Regions from separate parts of the Rahnella sp. BIGb0603 genome, predicted to be linked through region 2. Evidence: predicted binding sites of a transcription regulator. Region 2 holds the regulator's gene; each other region holds the start of a gene.
What was found. Region 2 encodes CRP, which controls carbon source genes, mostly activating them, when cyclic AMP is high. Its sites were predicted from a motif close to ATGTGANNNNNNTCACAT; they were not measured.
Positions count from the first base shown of each region.

Region 1: the regulator CRP is predicted to act here: its motif matches at 2,265-2,282, upstream of M2403_RS00585 (YchE family NAAT transporter).
Region 3: the regulator CRP is predicted to act here: its motif matches at 2,225-2,242, upstream of M2403_RS06065 (arabinose ABC transporter substrate-binding protein).
Region 4: the regulator CRP is predicted to act here: its motif matches at 2,769-2,786, upstream of ompW (outer membrane protein OmpW).

Region 1 is NZ_JANUEX010000001.1:120,766-125,215, forward strand. It holds gene oppA (oligopeptide ABC transporter substrate-binding protein OppA) at 1-194, opposite strand, end outside; gene M2403_RS00585 (YchE family NAAT transporter) at 1,371-2,015, opposite strand; gene adhE (bifunctional acetaldehyde-CoA/alcohol dehydrogenase) at 2,547-4,450, shown strand, end outside.
Region 2 is NZ_JANUEX010000009.1:27,300-31,749, reverse strand. It holds gene M2403_RS20670 (YccS/YhfK family putative transporter) at 7-2,082, opposite strand; gene crp (cAMP-activated global transcriptional regulator CRP) at 2,144-2,776, opposite strand; gene M2403_RS20660 (OsmC family protein) at 3,139-3,546, shown strand; gene M2403_RS20655 (LysR substrate-binding domain-containing protein) at 3,548-4,450, opposite strand, start outside.
Region 3 is NZ_JANUEX010000002.1:192,302-196,751, forward strand. It holds gene araA (L-arabinose isomerase) at 1-358, opposite strand, end outside; gene M2403_RS06060 (ribulokinase) at 411-2,090, opposite strand; gene M2403_RS06065 (arabinose ABC transporter substrate-binding protein) at 2,507-3,493, shown strand; gene araG (L-arabinose ABC transporter ATP-binding protein AraG) at 3,611-4,450, shown strand, end outside.
Region 4 is NZ_JANUEX010000001.1:106,408-110,857, reverse strand. It holds gene M2403_RS00525 (energy transducer TonB) at 1-161, shown strand, start outside; gene yciA (acyl-CoA thioester hydrolase YciA) at 239-679, opposite strand; gene M2403_RS00515 (septation protein A) at 758-1,297, opposite strand; gene M2403_RS00510 (YciC family protein) at 1,397-2,152, opposite strand; gene M2403_RS00505 (YkgJ family cysteine cluster protein) at 2,241-2,642, opposite strand; gene ompW (outer membrane protein OmpW) at 2,936-3,568, shown strand; gene M2403_RS00495 (BON domain-containing protein) at 3,640-3,954, opposite strand; gene trpA (tryptophan synthase subunit alpha) at 4,179-4,450, opposite strand, start outside.

The sequences.
Region 1 (4,450 bases), on a different contig from region 2:
GATTCCGGCACGCCTTCAACTTTATGCGGGTCAAGTGACTGAACTTCAGAACCGTTATTACGCACCAGTTCTTGTTTAGCCGCCAGAGTTACGCCGGCAGGCACATTGGCCGCAACTGCGTTATTGATAGAAATTGTTCCCACCGCAGCCATGATGCATGCAGCCAGCAGATTTTTTTTTGTGATGTTGGTCATTTTTATTTAACTCCAATTTTTATTATGAACTTGCACGCCCGGGTGCAAGATAAACCCTTGCTGGGTCAATGGGTTTCAAAAGCAGGAACGAATTGCTCGAGAAAGGCCCCCCATGTAGTACCACCCGCAGATGGCTGTCCCCTATTACTGCATGTTGCTACATCTCAGGTTTGATGAAACGTCAGGCTGTATTCGCCGTGCGGTTTCCGGGATCGTTAAGGATGATCCCACTCCATTTGATAACCCCGTACGTAACTTCACAATGTTCAGTCGCACACCAGGCAATCACATTCTGTTATTTCTGTACTTCACCCGATTATTTTCTTCTAACCCGAATTAAAGCGATAGAAAATCCGTCGCAGTTAAGCGCTGTCATTCATTTTAATCAGAAGAAGTACTGAAGATTTGTTTTGTTGAATCGGGAGAGTCAACGCAAGGTTGTTAATTGTCGTCATCTCAATGCCTGACTTTCTTTTCACGGAAAGCGAGCGAGGATAATTTTGTGATACGCATGATGACACGACACTCTCCAAAACAAATGAAATTGCTTCAATCTCTCTACGCCTGGCAAGATTCATTCTCACTCAGAGCATGACTCTAAACAAAATTCCATTTTTGAAGACGATTTGAAAATTATCAGAAGCCTGATACGGGCGCCAATAAATTTTGCAAATTTGTTACGTAATTCTCTTTTATACGTTAAGTGTGCCAGAAGGACACCCGCGACCTCACATCAAAAATAGCACTTAACCCATTGTTATATATCGAGTTAATACGGTATTTTTCACACCTTTTTGTAAAGACGGTTGTTCAGGAATTGCTCTGACACAATCAGTTAACAATCGGATGATTTCAAGGATAAAGCGCTGTTAACTGCTGTGTTAACACTAATAACATCTCGGTACGGCCTGCACAAGCCTTACAGAATGATGTGGGTAAATTAACGGCAATACGGGCAATAAATAACGGTATTTAGCGAAGAATTAGCTAAGTTTATTAGAATAAATGGAGACTTGGATTAAAAAGGAAGGTGAAATGTTGATTTACGCCACATTAGGGTGCAAATGCTCTCAATTAAGTCATTAGCTGCACTGTAATAATGCACAGGATTATAAGAAGGAGTAATAATTCTCACGGATAAGGTTAATGTATCCGCGAGAATTTGCAGGCTAAGAATCAGAGCAAACCGGGGAAAATAGCTTTAATACCGGTGACGATAAACTCAATACCCAGTGACATCAGTAAAAGACCCATGATACGGGTAATGACGTTGATGCCGGTTTGCCCTAACAGGCGGACTAATAAAGGTGCCGCACGGAACAGCAGCCAGCAACAGAATGCAAAGAAGATGATTGCAACGGTCAACCCCAGCAGATTCTGCCAGCCGTTGTACCGTGAACTCCAGACAATCGTCGAGCTTATCGCACCCGGTCCGGCCATCAGCGGCAAGGCCAGCGGAACCACGCCGACATTTTCACGGATTGCCGTTTCTGATTTCTCCTGCTTGTTCTGCTTATCTTCACCCAGCTTTCCGCTGATCATCGACATCGCTATCGTCACCACCAGGATCCCGCCGGCAATACGGAACGAATCAATGGAAATCCCGAACAGGTGCAAAATCGCGTCGCCAAGGAAAAGCGCCGTCGACAATATAATGGCCACTGACAGGTTGGCTGTCATGTTGGTCTTATTACGCCCCGCCGCTGCCTGATAGCTGGTCATGCTGATAAAAACCGGCAAAATCCCTACCGGGTTGACCAGTGCAAACAGGCCGACGAAAAATTTGATATACCCTGAAAAATCTAATAAAGATTGGCTCACGCAGAACTCCGCACAAATATGCCAGCAGAAGAAGGTTTTGATGGGCGCTAATGTACTGGAATCCCCGTAAAGGCGCCACGCCGTTTCATAGTTTTTATCACCAGATTTAGAAATAAAGGCAGTGAATAAGGCTTTTGTTAAAAATGAGTTTTTTTATTGATAACTTTAGCTACTAAACTGTATTATCCATGGGTAAATTTGATAATCATTCTCAACAACACACTGCTGAATGGTGTCAGCATCGGTATTCAGTGATCCAGATCAAATTCACCTTGCCTACAAATAGGTAAGCTCAGTACATAGTCACTCAGCGTTACTTGAAGACAAAACGTTCAGTGATAGAGGCGATTTAAAAGATATCGACTTTACCCGGTGCTTCACAACTGAAAGCTCTTTGAGCAAATAAAGAGACAAAGACAACACATTGAGATCTTTAGCATTAATTAGTTTCTCACGGTGACTGATAGCAGGTCTATACTAGTCTTTGGCAGATTATTTACTAAAAGAGTTTAACTTTATCAGGAGAGCATTATGGCTGTAACAAATGTCGCTGAACTAAACGCACTCGTAGCACGAGTCAAGAAGGCACAGCGCGAATATGCCAACTTCAGTCAAGAACAAGTAGATAAGATTTTCGCTGCCGCCGCCCTGGCTGCTGCCGATTCTCGAATTCTCCTTGCCAAACTGGCTGTTGAAGAATCCGGAATGGGTATCGTCGAAGACAAAGTGATCAAAAACCACTTCGCCTCTGAATATATCTACAATGCTTACAAAGATGAAAAGACCTGTGGCATTCTGGGTCAGGATGATACTTTCGGTACCATCACTATCGCTGAGCCAATCGGCCTGATCTGCGGTATCGTTCCAACCACCAACCCAACTTCTACTGCGATTTTCAAAGCGCTTATTAGCCTGAAAACCCGTAACGGCATCATCTTCTCCCCGCACCCACGTGCAAAAAATGCGACCAACAAAGCTGCTGATATCGTGCTGCAAGCCGCTATCGCTGCAGGTGCACCAAAAGACATCATTGGCTGGATTGATGAACCAAGTGTAGAACTGTCTAACCAATTAATGCATCACCCTGACCTGAACCTGATTCTGGCAACCGGTGGTCCTGGCATGGTTAAAGCCGCATACAGCTCTGGTAAACCAGCGATCGGTGTAGGTGCAGGTAACACCCCAGTTGTTGTTGACGAAACTGCCGACATCAAACGTGTTGTCGCTTCTGTTCTGATGTCTAAAACCTTCGATAACGGCGTAATCTGTGCTTCTGAACAGTCCATTATCGTCGTTGATTCTGCTTATAATGCAGTTCGTGAACGTTTTGCTTCCCACGGCGGCTACATGCTGCAGGGCAAAGAGCTGAAAGCGGTTTCTGATATCATCCTTAAAAATGGTGGTCTGAACGCTGCTATCGTAGGTCAGCCAGCAGTGAAAATTGCTGAAATGGCCGGCATCAAAGTTCCTGCTAACACCAAAGTGTTAATCGGCGAAGTCAGCGTTGTTGACGAATCTGAACCGTTTGCACACGAAAAACTGTCCCCTACCTTGGCAATGTACCGTGCTAAAGATTTCGAAGATGCGGTAAACAAAGCTGAGAAACTGGTAGAAATGGGCGGTATCGGCCACACATCTTGTCTGTACACAGACCAGGACAACCAACCAGAACGTGTGAATTATTTTGGCAACAAAATGAAAACCGCACGTATCCTGATCAACACCCCGGCTTCACAGGGTGGTATCGGTGACCTGTATAACTTCAAACTTGCTCCGTCTCTGACGCTGGGTTGCGGTTCATGGGGTGGTAACTCCATCTCTGAAAACGTCGGTCCTAAACACTTGATCAACAAGAAAACTGTAGCGAAGCGAGCAGAAAACATGTTGTGGCATAAACTTCCGAAATCAATCTACTTCCGCCGTGGCTCACTGCCAATCGCGCTGGAAGAAGTGGCAACGGATGGAGCGAAACGCGCTTTCATCGTGACTGACCGTTACCTGTTCAACAACGGCTATGCTGACCAGATCACCAGCGTTCTGAAAGGTCACGGCATTGAAACTGAAGTGTTCTTCGAAGTTGAAGCGGATCCAACTCTGAGCATCGTTCGTAAAGGTGCTGAGCAAATGAATTCCTTCAAACCAGACGTTATCATCGCTCTGGGTGGCGGTTCCCCAATGGACGCCGCGAAGATCATGTGGGTTCTGTACGAACACCCGGACACTCAGTTTGAAGATTTGGCGCTGCGCTTTATGGATATCCGTAAACGTATCTACAAATTCCCGAAAATGGGCGTGAAAGCGAAAATGATTGCCGTCACCACCACTTCCGGTACAGGTTCTGAAGTGACTCCGTTCGCTGTTGTCACCGACGATGCAACCGGTCAGAAATATCCACTGGCTGACTATGCGCTGACACCTGATATGGCTATCGTTGA
Region 2 (4,450 bases):
TATAAATTACGCCCGCCGCGTTAACCAGATCCCATGATGTGGTCTCTGCTTCCACGCCAGTGACGAAATAGTATGCATCACACTCAGATGCGATATCACCCTCCGCAGGTGGCGTTCCATTTCGGTCAGCGGCATATCCGGATGCAGCTCCGGCGCATTAAACAAGGTGTTCTCACCACCGGGCCCGTCGTAAAGCAACCGCTGCTGACAGCTTTGCAGCGCGATTTCGCAGGTCTGCAAATACTCCGTCGCCAGTTTCTCCGGCAGCATGTAGTGCTCGCGGGCGAGAATAGTCATCGCATTGATGTGCTCGACAATAAACTGACTGTGCGTCACCCACAGACGCATATCCGCCAGATAATGCGAGTTAAAGCCCGGTTCCTGCATTGCCTGATTCAGTGAGGTGAACAGTTTATTATGCGCCTGATTGACCTGCATTCGGGTGTAGGCGAGTTTCGCGGTATCCGGATTTTCCTCAAGCAGCAACCGGATTGCGTTCTGATAGGTTTCCAGCGCCTGATGCGCATTCTGGCGCAGCAAACCGCTTTGCCATTGCGGCCACAACCAGATGGTGCCGCCGAAAGCCAGCGCACAGCCGATCAGCGTATCTATCAGCCGTGGTACGAGAAAATGTACGCCATTCATCGCCAGCAGTTGCAGGGTATACACGGCTGTCACTGTCATACCTACCATTGCCAGCCCGTAGTTTTTGCGTAAAACCGTGTAGGACAACAAAGTAATCAGCAGCATGCAGAGCAACGTGGTGCTTTCGGGTAATTCCAGCTTCAGCAATCCGGATGCAATCAGTAATCCGGCCAGCGTCCCCAGCGCACGATGCTGGATACGTACGCGCGTGGCGTTATAGCCGTTCTGGCTGACCAGCATGATGGTCAGCAAAATCCAGTAGGGCTTGGGCAGATTGAAAAACAGACCAAGGCTGCTGCCAATCGCCAGGATGATGCCCAGCCGGGCAGCATTGCGCAGCGCGACCGATTTAAAGGAAAGATAACTTTTCAATGCCGGCCAGAAAGGTAAGCGGGGCTGAGTGTTCATCAGATCGCGTCGGTACAGCGGACGTTGTGTCCGCAATAAACGCGCAATGCGGCTGAAATGGTAATAGCAAAATTGACCGACCGGATTCTCCGGATTGCGCGCGGCGATTTTCTCCAGCGCGGCCAGTTCGTTGGCCATCGTAAATCGCCCGGATAAACGGTGATAAAGAATGTCATCAGCGATGACCCGCAGACGGGCGGAGATCACCTGCGCATTACGTCGTATAACCGCTTCGGCGTGGCTTTCTTCCACCAGCTTTTGCACTTCTTCCGGCTGATGCAGGCTCACCGTGATGTGTTCCTGCAAATCGAGTGCGACCTGAAAACGCTGGAACAGTCGCTTATGGTGATGATGATGTCCGTGTTGCGGCAGCATGTGCAGTTGCTGATAAAGCAGGGCAATCAGATCGATAACCTGTTGCTGACGCGCCAGCAGTGGCGGTAGCGCGGTTTCAGGATCGGTGTGTTGCGTCAGCAGGCTGTATTTCGCCTCGAAGTAATCTGCCAGTTGCAGATAGAGCTGGCTGAGGGTTTCGCGCATCGGTTGTTCTTTTGAAATACGAAACCACGCCCAGTTAAAGATACCGTACCAGGCGGTGCCTGCGGCGAACAGCGCCGGAGCTTGCCACATCGGACGCAGACCCACCATGCTCAGCGTGAAGATGGTCGCCACCAGCGCACCGGGCAACAGACGCGCATGCAGCGGGCTGATTTCACCGGTCACGCCCAGCAGTAACGCCAGCGACAGCATGATGAGCGGCAGGGGAATGTGCCAGCTTTCCAGCATCACTTGCAGCAGAATGCTGCTCAGGGCAAAAAGCGTGCCGCCGACCATCAGACGTTTGAAAAAGCGTTTGTGTGGCGTATCCAGACCCGCGACATTGCAGCAGGCGGGACACAGAGAGAACAGCAGACCCATTTGCAGATTGCCAAAAAGCCAGCAAATGCCAACAGGCAGGCACAACACCAGCGTCTGGCGCAGCGCGTAGTTAACTTCGGGATGATAGAACAGTCTTCGCCATAGCGTCATGCGTAAAGCTTAGCCCATAAAAAAGGCGCGACAGTTAGCTGTCGCGCCAATTTCTGAGGGATTAACGTGTGCCGTAAACGACAATCGTTTTACCGTGTGCGGAGATCAGGCTTTGATCTTCCAGCATTTTGAGAATACGTCCGACTGTTTCACGTGAACAACCGACGATTTGGCCGATTTCCTGACGGGTTATCTTGATTTGCATCCCGTCCGGATGGGTCATTGCATCAGGCTGTTTAGCCAGATTAAGCAAAGTTTGCGCGATACGGCCTGTTACGTCGAGGAAGGCAAGATTGCCGACTTTCTCTGACGTCACTTGCAGACGGTTTGCCATCTGCGCGGAAAGACGCATCAGAATATCCGGGTTTACCTGAATCAGCTGGCGGAATTTTTTATAAGAAATTTCAGCCACTTCGCAGGCAGTTTTAGCACGCACCCAGGCACTGCGTTCCTGCCCTTCTTCGAAGAGTCCCAGCTCGCCGATGAAGTCACCTTGGTTAAGGTATGACAGTATCATTTCTTTGCCTTCTTCATCTTTAATCAGGACGGCAACCGACCCTTTCACGATGTAGTACAGCGTTTCGGCTTTTTCACCTTGGTGAATCAGCGTACTTTTAGAAGGATACTTATGTATATGACAGTGAGACAGGAACCATTCGAGAGTCGGGTCTGTTTGTGGCTTGCCGAGAACCATTTGCTATTATCCTCTGTTGTTATCGCTGCCCAAAATCACAGGGCTCAGAGTTCCCTGTACGGCACTTACTTTAAAAAGCGCCCTTTCAGCATATAACTCCCCAGAAATGCTGCAAGCGGATGTCGGAGTGAAACAGCCTGATTATTGCTGTTAACACCGTGGGTTCTGTTCTTAAACCGCAAAAACCGTCACCGCAATTTACTGGAAAGTATGTTTCGGCTTTGTTTGTAACACAGGTTTGCAATGCTGTCTTCTGTTGTCTCGCTTCAGCATGATGGCGATCGGGTTACGTTGCCAGTTTTTGGGTGAAAGGGTAGTCTGAGGGGAAAATTTGACGAATTTATCCACCGGGAGAAGAGCACATGCACGCACGCGTAAAATGGGTAGAAGGGCTGACGTTTTTAGGTGAGTCAGCGTCGGGCCATCAGATCACAATGGATGGTAATGCGGGCGACAAAGCCCCGAGCCCGATGGAAATGTTGCTGATGTCGGCGGGCGGTTGCAGCGCGATTGATGTAGTGTCTATTTTGCAAAAAGGCCGCAACGACGTGCGTGACTGCGAAGTGAAACTGACGTCTCAGCGCCGCGAAGAAGCACCGCGTCTGTTCACGCACATCAACCTGCATTTCATCGTCACCGGCAAAGACCTGACGGATAAAATTGTGGAACGCGCAGTCAGCCTGTCTGCGGAAAAATATTGCTCCGTTTCCCTGATGCTGGGCAAAGCCGCGACAATCACCCACAGTTTTGAAGTAGTGAACGCCGAATAAGTCACGACCAGTGGTACGACTGGCACTGACTTCGCAGTAAATCCAGAAATCGCCGCGCGGCAAACGTCAGCGGCGATTTCTGCGAATAGAGCACGCAATATTCCGCTTCCGGCAGCGTATCGATATTGAGCAGGCAAAGCCTGTCCTGTAAGCCGAACGGCGCGCGCATGGCCTTCGCCACAATCGTCAGATAATCCGACTGCAACACCATATTCAGCCCGCACACTACCGAATCCGTTCTTACCGGCGTTTCCCCGGCTGGTGCGTTAAAGCCGTTCATCGAAAGCTGAATCTGCTGGTAGTAACCCATATCCGTTTCCGGCAACACCCAGCGCGCGCATTGCAATTCGTCGAGCGTGGTGGCATCTGCCAGCGGATGGCCTTGCCGCGCAATCACGCCAAAAGGGGCGCTAAACAGCGGCTCACGCACCAAATCCTCCAGCGGAAAACCCGGCCCGGCGGTCCCGACGGCAAAATCGAGTTTCCCTTCACGCAGCGCCGGTAACAGCGTCGAAAGCTGGCCTTCTTTAATCAGCAGTTTGGACTGGGGAAATTGCGTTTTGAACGCTTCACTGAGGGCCGGAAATACCGTCAGCGCCAGCAGTGATGAAAACCCGATAGCCACCGAACCCTGCGAATACTGATTAATCTGCCGGATCTCATCCGCCGCGCGTTCAAGTTCTTCGAGAATAAACTGCATGCGCTGCGCAAAGGCACGGCCGGTTTCCGTCAGCGCCATGCCCTGATTGCCGCGCACGATAAGCTGAGTTTCAAGCGTTTGTTCCAGTTCCCGCAAGGTTCTGCTGACCGCGGGCTGCGACTGATTCATCGCCCGCGCCGCGCCGCGAATACTGCCGCTGCGGATAACCTGCTGGAAAACCTTGAGTTGCTGCAATTTCGGTAA
Region 3 (4,450 bases), on a different contig from region 2:
AGTCCATGTCCATGGAATCCCACGGAATTTCAGCATTGAACTGTGTATGGAACTGCAACAGCGGTTTATGCAGGATGCTCAGACCGGCAATCCACATTTTGGCCGGAGAGAAGGTGTGCAGCCAGGTAATCAGGCCGACGCAGGAATTCGCATAGTTAGCTTCGCGGCAAAGTGCGGTGATTTCATCCGGCGTGGTGACCAGCGGTTTGAGCACCAGTTTGACCGGCAATCCGGCTTCTGCGTTCAGGCCATTGACTACCTTCTCGGCGTTCTCTTTTACCTGACGTAACGTTTCCGGCCCGTAAAGATGCTGACTGCCAATAGCGAACCACACTTCGAGATGTTTAAACGCGTCCATTAATCACTCCTGAATTTCAGATGTTTGAAAAAACCGTTTTCGAAAAAAATAGTCAGTGTGCTGTCTTCGCTGCAAACAGCGGTTCAGTGGTTGCACACCATTGCTGATAACGTTCGTACAGACGCTGGTATTGTTCGACGCGCTGCGGATCCGGCAGCAACGTGCGTTCGATGCTGCACGCCATTTTTTCCTGGGCGGCAGGGACGTCTTTGAATTCTCCGGCGGCGACGGCAGCAAAGATGGCGGCACCCAGCGCGCAGCACTGATCGGAGGCGACAATCTGCAACGGACGGTTCATGGCGTCGGCACAAACCTGCATGATGACCGGCGATTTACGGGCAATACCGCCGAGCGTGAGAACGTTTTCAACCGGAATGTCCTGTTGTTCGAAACACTCCATAATCGCGCGCGCACCAAAGGCGGTAGCCGCAATGAAACCGCCGAACAGTTCCGGTGCTTCGGTGCCGAGATTGATGTCAGTAATGACGCCTTTCAGACGCTGATTGGCAAACGGTGTCCGGCGTCCGTTAAACCAGTCGAGCACCAGCGGCAGGTGATCCAGCTTCGGATTGGCGGCCCACGCGGCGGTCAGATCGGGCAGCAGATTTTTTTGCAAGGCGGTGAGTTGTTCTTTCAGTTCCGGATGCGCCTTAGCGGCCTGAATCAGCGGCCAGCTCAGCAGGCGGCTGAACCACGCGTACATATCGCCAAACGCGGATTGTCCGGCTTCCATGCCGATCATCTCCGGCACCACGCTGCCTTCCACCTGACCACAAATTCCGGCGATGGCGCGGTCGTTAACGCGTTCTTTATCGGCAATCAGGATGTCGCAGGTGGAGGTACCGATCACTTTGACCAGCGTGTAAGGCTGTGCGCCCGCGCCGACTGCGCCCATATGGCAGTCGAATGCGCCGCCGGAAAGCACGACGGAGGCGGGCAGGCCGAGGCGTTCTGCCCATTCAGGCGTCAGCGTGCCGACAGCCTGTTCAGCGGTGACGGTGTTGGTAAACAGCGGATACGGCAGGTGTTCAACCAGCAAAGGATCGAGCGCGGCGAAGAAATCTTTTGGCGGCAGGCCGCCCCACGACGGATGCCAGAGCATTTTGTGTCCGGCGCTGCAACGGCCACGTACGACTTTATCCGGCGCGGTGGTGCCGGAAAGCAGGGCGGGCACCCAGTCGCATAATTCCACCCAGGAGGCGGCGGCTTTGGTGACAGCAGGGTCGGCGCGGGAAACATGGAGAATTTTGGCCCAGAACCATTCGGAGGAGTAGACGCCGCCGATATAGCGGGAATAGTCGGGGAAATCACCGCTGCGGCACAGACGGTTAATTTCTTCGGCTTCTTCTATCGCCGTGTGATCTTTCCATAACACGAACATGGCGTTCGGGTTTTCGGCGAACTCAGGATTCAGTGCCAGAATGTTGCCGTCTTTATCGACCGGTGCGGGTGTGGAACCGGTGGAATCCACGCCGATACCGACCACGCGCGCTGAGCGTTCGTTGCCAAGACGTTGTACGACGTTTTTAATCGCCTGTTCCATCGCTTCAATATAATCAAGGGGATGGTGGCGGAACTGATTTATTGCCGCATCACAGTAACGGCCCTCATTCCAGCGCGGGTAGTAAACCACGTCGGTTTCCATTTCGGCACCGGTCTGGCAATCAACGGCCAGTGCGCGGACGGAATCGCTGCCAAAATCAAGACCAAGAGCAATCGCACCTTGCGTCATTCTTTCTCACTCCTTCAGGTTTGCCGTAGTCATTACGGCGGCGAATCGAATTGCTCTAACAGTAGGAGGATGGCAAAAAGTGAGTGAGGAGGCGTTAGCTGGAAGTATGCACAAATCTGCTCCCCATGATGTTTCTGTGAGGTTGGTCAAATGTTAGTGTTTGGCTAAAATCGCTATATCTATGTACAAACCTGCTGTTTTCCCGCCGTGTGATAGCGCTCTACATTCCGCTGCAAAATTACCGCTAAAACTTACTGCGTCTTACAACAGAGCGTGACGCAAATCCGCTATAAACCGGACTTCGCCGCGCTCTGATTTTGTTTCCTTACGCCAATGATAACGTTTTCATGATTGCGGACAGCCACCCGGATTAAGGCCGGAATCGTGAAAAACAACAATAAAAGTCGGAGAACATCATGCATAAATTCACTAAGGCGCTGGCGGCGGTCGGGTTAGCGGCTGTTATGTCACATTCAGCTATGGCAGCAGACAATCCGAAGCTGGGTTTTCTGGTTAAACAACCGGAAGAACCGTGGTTCCAGACTGAATGGCGGTTCGCTGATAAGGCCGGTAAAGACCTGAATTTCGAGGTCATTAAAATTGCCGTGCCGGATGGCGAAAAAACGCTGAATGCCATCGACAGCCTGGCGGCGAACGGCGCGAAAGGGTTTGTTATCTGTACGCCGGATCCGCGTCTGGGGCCTGCCATCATGGCCAAAGCCCGCAGCTATGACATGAAAGTGATCCAGGTGGATGACCAGTTTGTGAATGCCAAAGGCAAACCGATGGAAGAAGTGCCATTGGTCATGATGGCGGCGACCAAAATCGGCGAACGTCAGGGGCAGGAACTGTATAAGGAAATGCAAAAACGCGGCTGGAAAGTGGCTGATACCGGCGTAATGGCGATTACCGCGGATGAGCTGGATACCGCACGCCGCCGCACCAGCGGTTCTATGGATGCGCTGAAAGCCGCCGGTTTCCCTGAAAAACAAATCTATAAAGTGCCGACAAAATCCAACGATATCCCGGGCGCACTGGACGCCGGTAACTCCCTGCTGGTGCAACATCCTGAAGTGAAAAACTGGCTGATTATCGGCATGAACGACAACACCGTTCTGGGTGGCGTGCGTGCAACAGAAGGTCAGGGCTTTAAAGCGGCGAACGTGATCGGCATCGGCATCAACGGGGTTGACGCGGTGAATGAGCTGTCAAAAAGCGCGCAAACCGGCTTCTACGGTTCCCTGTTACCGAGCCCGGATATCCACGGTTACAAAAGTATCCAGATGCTGAATGAGTGGGTGACCAAAGGTGTTGAACCGCCGAAATTCACCGAAGTGACCGACGTTGTGCTGATCACCCGCGACAACTTCAAAGAAGAGCTGAAGAAGAAAGGCTTAATGTAACTTTTGCCTGATCTGAATTGCGTTACTGCACCACGGACGACGGTTAAGAAGTGCGACTGTTTTCTGTGGTGCAGTAATCGGTTTGAAATCCTTCACATATTTTTCCAGGTAGCCACTATGACTCAGCAATCTTCAAACAAGACGCCTTTGCTGACACCGTCGCTGACGGAGTTTGATGCGGCCACGCCGTATCTGGAATTCCATGACATTGGCAAAACTTTTCCGGGCGTGAAAGCGCTGGACGGTATTTCTTTCAATTGTTATGCCGGGCAAATCCATGCGCTGATGGGCGAGAACGGCGCGGGGAAATCCACGCTGCTGAAAATCCTCAGCGGAAACTACCAGCCGTCGCAGGGCAACATTCACATCAAAGGCCAGCCGGTAGCATTTAACAACACCACCGATGCGCTCGATGCCGGTGTGGCGATCATTTATCAGGAACTGCATCTGGTGCCGGAAATGACGGTGGCAGAAAACATTTATCTCGGGCAGTTGCCGAGTAAACACGGGTTCGTGAACCGCAAATTGCTGCGCTATGAAACCAAAATCCAGCTGGAACATCTCGGGCTGGATATCGACCCGGACACGCCGCTGAAATATCTCTCCATCGGCCAGTGGCAGATGGTGGAAATTGCGAAAGCGCTGGCGCGTAACGCCAAAATCATTGCGTTCGACGAACCGACCAGCTCGCTGTCTGCCCGTGAAATTGAACAATTGTTCCGCGTTATCCGCGAGTTACGTGCCGAAGGGCGCGTCATTTTGTATGTTTCACACCGTATGGAAGAAATTTTTGCATTAAGTGACGCTGTCACTGTTTTCAAAGATGGCCGTTACGTGCGGACCTTCGACGACATGACGCAGGTCGATAACAGCAAGCTGGTGCAGGCTATGGTCGGCCGCAATCTGGATGATATCTACGGTTACGCGCCGCGTCCGCACGGCGAAATCCGTCTGGAA
Region 4 (4,450 bases), on a different contig from region 2:
GCCGCGTACAAAATATCCGCGTACTTTCCGCAGAGCCGCGCAACATGTTTGAGCGTGAAGTGAAACAGGCGATGGGGAAATGGCGTTACGAACCGAAGGCCGCCAGCAACTTAGTGGTTAACCTGGTGTTCAAAATCAAAGGCGGCACCACCGTCGAATAAAGCGGCATCGTGCCCCTTGCTCCATAAAAAAGGTCGCCTTCAGGGCGACCTTTGTCTTTCATACTGCCGCGTTCTGTTTAATCCTGAGAAACACCACCAGAATCAACACTGAAATTGCTGCGCCCGTCAGGCAACTGCCGGGATTTTCCAGATTCATCCACCGCAACGTACGTGAACACTGCTTCAGTGGCTCTGTAGCGCTGTCCGATAGGCTCAGAGGAGACCTTCTTCACCCACACTTCAACGTTGATGGTGATCGAGCTGTTGCCGGTACGAATACAGCGTGCATAACAACACACCACATCACCCACAGCGACCGGCTTGAGGAACGTCATGCCGTCCACACGAACGGTCACTACGCGGCCTTTAGCGATTTCCTTCGCCTGGATCGCGCCGCCCATGTCCATCTGTGACATCAGCCATCCGCCAAAGATATCGCCGTTTGCATTGGTGTCCGCCGGCATGGCCAGCGTACGCAATACCATTTCACCATTGGGTAAACTCTGTTTTTCGTTCATGTTTGATTGCTTCACAGTGATCAATGTTTTATTCAAAACAACGAAGGCCTTCAAAAGAAGGCCCGTGCAGAAGAATGCTTATTTTTTTTCATCATCCGGCATATGCCGGTAAATATAGATGCCGCTGAGTAGCGTGAAGACCAGCGTCAGAACGGTAAGTCCGAACACTTTGAAGTTAACCCAGACATTCTGTGGCAGCCAGAAAGCCACGTAGATATTTGCCAGACCGCACAGCAGGAAGAAAATCGCCCAGCTGACATTCAGCTTATTCCAGACGTGGTCGGGAAGCGTCAGCTCTTTGCCCAACATGCGCTGAATCAGAGGCTTTTTCAGAACCAGCTGGCTTATCAGTAAAGCGCCGGAGAACAGAACGTAAATGACAGTGACTTTCCATTTAATGAATTCATCATTATGGAAGACCAGCGTCAGGGTGCCAAAAACAGCCACCATGGCGAAGGTGATTAACGTCATTTTCTCAATTTTGCGATACATCACCCAGGTGATGACTAACGCCAGCGCAGTGGCAGCGATCAACGCGCCTGATGCGACAAAAATGTCGTAAAGCTTATAAACCACAAAAAAGACAATCAGGGGAAGAAAATCGAGGAGCTGCTTCATACTTCATTCCATGTTTTATGTATGGGATGACTATACCGGAATCATTTACCGGACAAAAGAAAAGGGCGCCGGAGCGCCCCTGAAAAAGTTATGTCACTATTAAACATGTAATTTCATGTAAAGACGGAACAGATAAATCAGGATAAATGCCGTGATGACATTGCTGAGCGCGCCGAAAATCACCGCGCTTATCATCGGATTCAACGCACTTAACGCGCCGACGAAAAGCATCAGAACCACCTGCGCCAGAATCCACATCAAAACACCCGGCGCAACCAGGCGCACATGGCTGAAGGCCAGACGGGTGCTCAGACGCATGGCTTTAAACATCCCGACCTGCTCTTTACAGGCGATGATTGGCGACATTGACCAGGCAATGGCAATCAGAAACGCAGGCACGAAAAGCAGCGCCAGACCGAGACGGAACATCACGCTGAAGACGAACAGCAAAAGGATTAAGCGCGGCAACACCGGCAAAGAAGCGGTCACCACCTGGGTTATGCTGGCGCGCACGCCCTGTGAAACCAGCTGGATCAGCGTCAGGATCCCGCCAACCAGAATCACATTTCCGGCCAGCGTCGAGAACAGCGCCGCAATGCTGTAGCGGAAAATGGCGCTTTGTTGTTCCGGCGTGACCTGTTGTTCAATGAAACCCATCATATCGGCGACGCTCATGCCCGCCATGTTGTTCATAAGTTGCCCGATAGCATCAAGCTGATCGGCTGACGGGCTTAAAATCCAGCTCAATATGACGGTAATTAATGCGGCCAGCAGGGAAAGCGCGAAAACGCTACTCAGCTGATTACGCAAAAAATTATAACTGTCACGGTACAATGTACTGGCCGTGATAGACATGGACGCTCCTTGGCACAAGCTAAAAATAACAAGGCGGGGATTGTAACCTGTAATAGGCCCCCGCCGATACTTTTGCGCTGACTTCCTGTCAGTCAGCCTGATGAACCTCTGCCAGCTCTGGCGTGAAAGACCCGACATCAATCATCGGTAAATCCACATCCAGCGGCGGCAGGCCGTAACGCGCACGTGCGCGATCGCAGGCCGTATTGGCGACACCGTTCAGCCCCGACTGATCAAACTCGCGGCAGGGTGTCGGGCGGTTAAGGTAAACAGAACAGGAAACCGATTGTCCCACTTCCCCTTCCAGAGCCACACAGCGAGGCGACTTGCTGTTGGTGCCTTTCATGCAGCTCAAAAAAGGCGTGACTTGTTCTGTCAGTGCCTGCGGAACAACGCCGCCAGCTTCTTCAGATTCAGCCCAATAAAATGAAACACGGAAATAGGCGCAGCACGCGCCACAGGTCATACAAGGATTATTAATTTCGCTCATCTTGGGAAGCTACCGACTCCTTACGGCACCAAACCAAAACCAACAGGGTTCAGGCAAATTACGCAGCGGCATTTTTTTTAGCAACTGAAATTTTTGGGCTTTAATGAAACAGCAAAATCCCCTCGTTTTTGATGCAGATCAATTCCTTTGTTTTTAGAGATTTAGATCGGATTGAGAAAGATGCAATTTATGAAAAATTGTTTTAAAGATGTGATCCCGCTTTGATCAAACCGTACCAAAGAGTAGGTATCATTCGCGCGGCCAATAAATAAACCACACAAAGGGAAGGGACAATGAAAGCAGCATATTGGGCATTAGTGGCAGCAGCGGCATTTCCGGCAATCGCGAGCGCACATGAAGCAGGGGATGTGATTGTTCGTGTAGGGACAGCAACCGTTCGTCCAACCGAAGGTTCAGACAACGTACTGGGGCTGGGTTCTTTTAACATCAATAACAACACGCAGATGGGTTTGACGCTCGGCTATATGTTTACCGACAACATCGGGATGGAACTGCTAGCCGCGACGCCATTCCAGCATAAAATCGGTCTGAAAAGCACCGGAACAATTGCTGAAGTGAAACAGTTGCCGCCGTCATTGATGGCGCAATACTACTTTGGGGATAAGCGCGACAAACTGCGTCCGTACCTCGGTTTGGGTATCAACTACACCACCTTCTACGATACGAATTTCAACCAGACCGGGCGCGATGCCGGGCTTTCTGATCTGAGCGTAAAAGACTCCTGGGGCGTGGCCACGCAGGCGGGCCTGGATTACAATCTCGATGATAACTGGCTGATCAACATGTCGGTCTGGTGGATGGATATCGATACAGAAGTTAAATTCAAAGCAGGCGGCGAGCAGCAAAACATCAACACCCGGATTGATCCATGGGTCTTTATGTTTGGCGTCGGCTATCGTTTCTGATATTGCCTGTTACGTTGCAAAAAAAAGAGGCGCTTTGGCGCCTCTTCGTATTTCATCAGAAAGATCTCTGATTATTTCAGTCGCATATCGTTCTCGATGGAGCGTACACCCGCCACGCCACGCGTGACTTCTACCGCACGGTTTGCATCTGCCGTTGACGTCACGAAACCACTCAACTGAACGCGACCTTTGAAGGTCTCAACGCTGATTTCCCGTGATTTGATGGTCTTATCGGCCAGCAGGGCGGATTTGACTTTCGTGGTGACTACGGTGTCATCGATGTAACCACCCGTGCCTTCAGATTTTTTTGTCGGTGCGCAGGCAGCCACGGCCATGACGACCACTGCGGCCATGCAGAAAGCAGACAATGTCTTGAATAGCTTCATAAATAACTCTCCATGCTTTGTTATAAAACCAAAAGTCACCCGATTCAGACTCAGGCAAACAATACTTCGAGCACCCGTATTGTTATTGATTTGCCGAGTGATTTTAGTTTGGATTATTGGCGGGGTTTATACAAATCGAATGGAGAAAAAAAACGTAAGAATTTAAAAGAAACAGAACCTTAGTCAGGTATTGAATAAGGTTCTGTTTGCAGAAGCGCACGCGATTACGTGCGGGTGGCGGCTTTCATTTCACTGACGAAACGGGAAAGCTGAGCCAGCATTTCTGAAGGCTGATGCTGATTATTCTCTATGATGCGTACCGTCGCGGAACCGGAAATAGCCCCCGCCGCACCGGCGGCCAGCGTTTCTTTCACCTGTGAAGGCTCAGAAATTCCGAAGCCTTGCAAAGGCGGCGCTGCGTTATATTCACGCAGTTTATCCACCAGATGATTCAGCGGCGTCAGGGCGCGTTTTTCCGTCCCGGTCACACCAGCGC